DNA from 2 places in the Bacillus sp. T3 genome. Region 2 is predicted to be linked to the other one. Evidence: a T-box and tRNA genes for the amino acid it is inferred to sense, from the RefSeq annotation. Region 2 holds a T-box; the other holds one or more tRNA genes.
What was found. The T-box of region 2 lies ahead of RGF10_RS06270 (valine--tRNA ligase). A T-box ahead of a tRNA ligase gene usually reads a tRNA of that ligase, here a tRNA-Val.
Positions count from the first base shown of each region.

Region 1 (3,426 bases), 2.0 Mb from region 2:
TCTTCAGTCGGATTAATTTTAAAATAAATCACATTATTAACAGGCTTAAATGAACTTACCTTTAACACCTGGAGCGAAAACGGCTTACTGTTACTTGCAATCTGTGCCAATCTGACCGTAATGTCCTTCATCTGAGCGTCTGACGCCTCAAAAGGCCCCTTCAACGTTAAATGTGGAGAAATTAATGCATAATGTGGATCATACCGTTTCCGGTAAGAATTCGCTAAATCCTGCAGTTTTTTTGATGGGAAAATAGCAACACCAAATTTCATAACATTACCTCCCGGATCGTTCATTTTTGGAAAAATAAAGCAGCATGTCTGTTAAGCTTGCATACCTCAAGGCTGCAATATTACGAGTAGATGAAGTTTATTATACCAAAAGTAAAAATGAAACCCTTTTCCGACAATGTCCTAATGGCAATGGATTATCTTCCAAACAAGAACTTCAAGGCATGCTCGAGATCTGGCTGCCAATACGTCCAAGTGTGGTCTCCATCAAATTCGTGATAGGAATAGGAAAATCCTTTTTCTTTAAGCACTTTAGCCAAAATTCTATTAGGCCCAATAAAGTTCTCCAGCTTGCCCTTTGTTGTTTTGACGGATAGCTCAGCTTTGCCGACAACATGGTAAATTTCAAGTAAATGGGGCTGTTGAAATGAATGCAAGGAAGCGAGAATATCTTCAGTCACATATGGGGACTGAAGCGCCACCTTCCCAAATGTGTGCGGAAATTGAAGGGCAGCCCGAAACGATACATATCCTGCTAACGAATCGCCAATTAAAGCTCTGCCCATGCCCATTTGGTAAGTTGGAAATTCCTTATCCAAAAAAGGTACAAGCTCGTGTACTAAAAATTGAAGATAGGACTCAGATTTTTCACCATCTGGATGGTATTTCTCAAGGCGATCACGCCCGTTTTTATAGGGAAGACCCACAATGATCAAGCGTTCAATTTCCTTGCGCGCCAACAGTTCATCGGCAAACTTCCCAATTCTTCCAAGCTGAAAATAGTCTGCACCGTCCTGAGCAATTAATACATGATATTTATAAAGATGGGAGAAGGAGGGGGGCAAGTAAACAAGAAAGTCCACATTCTCTGCCAGCTTTTTACTGTAAATGGTGTAATCCTGTACGGTACCTCGTGGATAATCCAACGTAATAACTCCTTTCTTGAAGGACTTATGCTTTGGCAAAATTTTACCACAATCATCACAACAAGTTGAAGAATCGAATGCCCTATTTCTATTTTATGGTCACCTATTCCAAAAAAGGTTGACATATTTTTTTATATGAATATAATTAGAAATGTACCGTTTTGATGTGTACAAAATATTACATACGATTTGGTAGCTCAGCGGGAGAGCACCACGTTGACAGCGTGGGGGTCGTGGGTTCAATCCCCACCCAGATCATTAATTTGACAGGCTTTAAGGCACATTTCCATTCTTTGGAGATGTGCCTTTTGCGTATCTTTAAATTTATTAAGTATGCAAGCCCAGTTTCAGGAATCATGATGTTGTATGGAATCAGATATAAGTTATAGTGGATTTTTTAGAAATTTAGGCTTTTAAAAATTAACCTAACTTAATTCCTGCATCAACTAATGCTTTCTCGACTATTTCCATCACAATTTGGCTCTGTTCTAACATATAATCGGCTTTAGTGTAATCACTTTCCTTGATCATTCTTGCAAACTCACAAAATTCTTCATACATCCTGTGGGGATGGATTTTATTATCGATGATTTGGCTGTCCTCATCATTCATATTCAACACAAAAGAATCACATACGTTAGCTGGCCCGTTTAATACAATGGATCCTTTATCGCCTTGAATTAGAGTGCGTATCGGTGCTGTCGAGTCTTTTGCACCAATACATGCTACTTTACAGGTAGAATAGTTTAATAAAAGAATACCAGAAGTATCAATATCCCTCTCAACGTTTGCAAGATAAGTGACCGAAGTAGGCTTTCCTAAAATTCCAACCACAAAGTGGATATTGTATATATTTAGGTCCATTAATGCTCCTCCACCTGCTTTAGGATTAAAAGCTGGCAAGATTTCACCTTTTTTGAAAGCATTATAGCGAGATGAATATTGAGAATAATTACATTCAATGATTTTCAAATCTCCTAGATGATTAACGGATTCTTTAATTGCTAAGTAATTTGATAAATACTGCGTCGTGATCGCTTCAAGCAAAATGAGCTTATTTTTTTTAGCAATGTTTCTTAGCTCAGTAAACTCAGAAAGTTTTAAAGTAAATGGTTTTTCACAAATGACATTCTTTCCTCTTAATAAGGCTTCTTCTGTAAAAGAATAATGCAGGTGATTAGGTAAACCAATATACAATGTGTCAATCTCTTGATCCATTAAGCATTCGCTATAAGCTGTGTATATTTTTCTAATTCCGTATTTACGCGACATTGCTTCCATTGTGGGTATAGCTTCTTCGGTGCCAAAGATGGCGACTAAGTCTGTATCTGGTAAATCTCCAGCCATCGTTAAATAATCAGTGACTATCTGACCAGAACCTAGTATGGCAAGTTTCATGTCAGTTCTCACTTTCTTTAATGTATGATGACGATGCGTCAGTAGTATTAGAATGTAGACTTTCTATTTTATTGATACCTTCCTCTAAAATCTCCATTTGTCTTATCGTTTCTTCATCCTTAATAATTTTTTCGTTTCCATTTAAAATTGATTGATAAACACCTTCATAAACTTGTCCGTAATCACCAACTTCTGACATCACTTTTTCTTCATGATAGTTTCCTGCTTCATCAACAAAAGTTAGAATTCCATAGTGTTCTGGTAAATCAATACCGAAATCCTCGTTAGTCGGCATATAAAATAGTTTCAAATGTTCTTCTTGTCGATCTTTTGTCTGTTTAACAAAAACTCCTCTATTCCCATATACGACAAAGCTAGGACGTTCTTTCAAACGGAAATAGCTGGATTTAATAGAAACTTTTTTAGAGTCATAAAAGAAGTCCAAATCAAAATAGTCATTCATATGTCCTTTTCCAAGAAGTTGTCTAACATCATAAGTAATAGTATTCGGATTACCAAAGAAAGATAAAACTTGATCGATCGTATGACATCCGTGTCCATATAAATAGCTGAATCCCCTTGAAAATTTCACAGACTTTGGTACTTCAGGTCTAAAATAATCATAGTGCATTTCAACTTCTAAAATATCACCTAGTACTCCACTATTAATGACCTTTTGTACTGTTAGGAAATCTGAATCAAATCGGCGATTTTGATAACATTGAATAAATAGATTTTTTTCTTTTGCATAGGCAAATAACTCTTTTGCTTGTTCAGAGGTCTGTGTAAATGGCTTTTCGAGTAATACATGCTTTCCCTTATCTAAAGCAAGTTTAGCGTAATGATAGTGGTATTCTAATGGGGTACAAATG
Region 1 is NZ_CP137761.1:3,800,987-3,804,412, reverse strand. Features, by position in the region: gene RGF10_RS19450 (YjcG family protein) at 1-272, opposite strand, end outside; gene RGF10_RS19445 (alpha/beta hydrolase) at 428-1,156, opposite strand; tRNA gene RGF10_RS19440 (tRNA-Val) at 1,343-1,414, shown strand; gene RGF10_RS19435 (Gfo/Idh/MocA family protein) at 1,577-2,554, opposite strand; partial or broken gene RGF10_RS19430 (Gfo/Idh/MocA family oxidoreductase) at 2,628-3,426, opposite strand, start outside.
Region 1: it encodes a tRNA-Val, which carries the amino acid that the T-box ahead of RGF10_RS06270 (valine--tRNA ligase) is inferred to sense. The anticodon was not compared.

Region 2 (3,426 bases):
CAAGCGCTGGGTCAACAACTGGCCAGCTTGACGTTGTGATTGACTCACCTGAAGTAGGGAGGTTCTGCCAAATTTCTTCGGTAATGAATGGCATGAATGGATGCAATAGACGCATCGTCTGATCCAATACATAAGCTAAAATCGAACGAGTTGTTTTCTTTGCCGCTTCATCGTCACCGTATAATGGCAGTTTCGCCATTTCAATATACCAATCACAAAAATCATCCCAAATGAAGTTATAAAGGGCACGGCCCACTTCCCCAAACTCATAGCGGTCTGACAAGCGTGTTACGTTTTCAATTGTTTCGTTCAAACGAGTTAAGATCCACTTATCGGCAACGGATTTTTCTCCGCTTAAATCGATCTCCTCATAAGTCATGCCGTTCATATTCATTAAGGCAAAACGAGATGCGTTCCAAATTTTATTAGCAAAGTTCCAGGTTGCTTCAACTTTCTCCGTGCTATAGCGTAAGTCTTGACCAGGTGAGCTTCCAGTTGACAGGAAGTAACGCAAGGAGTCGGCACCGTACTGATCGATAACCTCCATTGGGTCAACCCCGTTACCAAGTGATTTACTCATCTTACGACCTTGCGCATCACGAACTAGACCATGAATCAATACATCATTAAATGGACGTCCGCCTGTGAACTCAATCCCTTGGAAGATCATGCGCGATACCCAGAAGAAAATGATATCGTATCCTGTTACAAGTGCTGCGGTTGGATAGTAGCGCTTAAAGTCAGCAGCATCACCATCTGGCCAGCCTAATGTTGAAAATGGCCACAGTGCTGACGAGAACCATGTATCCAATACATCATTGTCTTGAACCCAGTTTTCACTGTCTGCTGGAGGCTCGTTTTCCACGTAAATTTCCCCTGTTTCTTTATGGTACCAGGCTGGAATTCGGTGACCCCACCATAGCTGACGCGAAATACACCAGTCACGGATATTTTCCATCCAGCGTAAATACGTCTTTTCAAATCGATCCGGTACGAAGTTAACCTTTTCCTCCTCTTGCTGAAGAGCAATCGCAGCATCCGCAAGTGGCTGCATTTTAACAAACCATTGTGTTGAAAGGTAAGGCTCAACAACCGCTCCACTACGCTCAGAGTGACCAACTGAATGAAGATGCTCTTCAATTTTGAATAGAACACCAGCTTCTTGTAGGTCCTTGACGATTTGCTTGCGGCACTCAAAACGATCCATGCCTTGGTACTTGCCAGCACGTGCATTCATCGTTCCGTCTTCATTCATCACTAACACGCGCTCAAGATTATGGCGATTTCCTACCTCAAAGTCATTAGGGTCATGTGCTGGGGTAATTTTAACCGCGCCAGATCCAAACTCGATATCAACATAATCATCGCCAACGATTGGAATTTCACGGCCAACAATTGGTAAAACAACGGTTTTGCCAATCATATCCTTGTAGCGAGGATCCTCTGGATGTACTGCTACTGCTGTATCTCCAAGCATTGTTTCCGGACGAGTAGTCGCCACTTCAATATATCCTGTTCCATCGGCAAACGGATATTTCATATGGTAAAACGCACCTTGTACGTCTTTGTAGATAACCTCAATATCAGAAAGTGCTGTTTTCGTAGAAGGATCCCAGTTGATGATGTATTCACCGCGGTAGATTAAGCCCTTCTTGTAAAGCTTCACGAATACCTCTTTAACAGCATCTGATAGGCCTTCATCAAGCGTAAAACGCTCACGGCTATAATCGAGCCCAAGACCTAGCTTCGCCCACTGCTGACGAATATGGCCGGCATACTCTTCCTTCCACTTCCATGTTTCTTCAACAAATTTCTCACGACCAAGGTCGTAACGGCTTTTTCCTTCTCCACGAAGCTTTTCCTCAACCTTCGCTTGGGTGGCAATACCGGCATGGTCCATTCCTGGCAGCCATAACACGTCATAGCCCTGCATCCGCTTCATTCTTGTTAGAATATCCTGAAGCGTCGTATCCCAGGCATGTCCAAGGTGTAGCTTTCCGGTTACGTTTGGCGGTGGAATAACAATCGTGTAAGGCTGTTTGTCCGCTTCACCCTTCGCCTCAAAGAATTTTCCTTTAAGCCACCAATCATAGCGACCTTGTTCGATTGCCTGCGGATCATATTTCGTCGGCATTGATAGTTCTTTTGTTTCCATTGCACTTTCCTCCAATTAAAAAAATATATCATTTTCGTTAAATGCGTTTCTTTATAAAACAAAAAACCCCATTCGTCATGAAAAGGACGAATGGAGTTTGCTTCGCGGTACCACCTTTTTTCCAATTAGCAAACAGGCTAACTGGCACTTAACACATTAACGGATTTCCCGTCTCCAGCTACTAATCGCATTACGCTCGTTCACAGGAGATGCTCAAGGGCGACCTTCCAATGATCTGTTTAGGAAGCTTTCAGCATTATGCTTCCCTCTCTAAAAACAGTTGTCCATCGTACTCTTCCCTATCTTTGCATACTATTTGATTTTCCCTGAAAAAAGTTGGCTTGTGTCATATTTCAGGATGAAATTGATTCATAAGCTATACTACCTAAAAAAGGTGTTTGTCGTCAATCATTCTCACCGATTTTTTTCTAGTATATACATTTTTGCACAATTGTTTCTTAGCTTGATAGCACTTTTCAAAATAACTGGGCATACACTAGAACAATAAAGATGTAAAAGAGGGGAAGAATGTTGAAGCGAAGATATAGCCCTTATACACTTCCGCCATGGCTAAGAACAATCCGCAATGTCTGTGCGCAATTTTCAATTCCCTTTTGTATTTTTCAAGGGATTCGCACGATTTTCTTGCCAACCACCTTTGATGTGTTATTTCTGACCGTCCTTATATTGTTTGCTATTGCTTTCCAATTAGAATTTTTATAAAAATGTTTCGTTGATACCACGGTAAAAAAGGAGCCCGCAGTTGACGCATGTCAATTCTGGGCTCCTTCTTGTTGCGCCTGGGCCTGTGCTTCAGCCTGGGCTTTCCTCTGCCGTTCAATTTCATTTAAGCGGCTGACTACATATTCCGTGTTTTTCAGCTGCCAATATTGCCGCTGAAGCTGCTGCGAGAACTTTCGCTCCTTCTTCCTTACTGCTGTGGGCTGTTTATAATATTTTTTTACAACTCGAAGAAATGCAGTCGGATGGGTGAAATAGCTTAGCATTAATTGCTTTTCCTCTTCCTTTAACGGGAAATATTTATAATAAATCAAGAGCCAATCAATACAATCCTCACTCCGCATCGGGAATCCTTTTAACGAGCGAAATAAGTAAGGAAGGATATCCTGATAGGGTGATCCCTGTCTTGCATTTTCGAAGTTCATAAAATAGCCATAGCCTTTGTTATCAAACAGAAAATGATCGGACGAAAACTTACCGTGAATCAGTACCGTTCGGATTTTTTCCTCTTCCTTCGTTTTTTCATACCA
Region 2 is NZ_CP137761.1:1,230,970-1,234,395, reverse strand. Features, by position in the region: gene RGF10_RS06270 (valine--tRNA ligase) at 1-2,155, opposite strand, end outside; T-box leader at 2,235-2,470, opposite strand; gene RGF10_RS06265 (hypothetical protein) at 2,687-2,878, shown strand; gene ysxE (spore coat protein YsxE) at 2,929-3,426, opposite strand, start outside.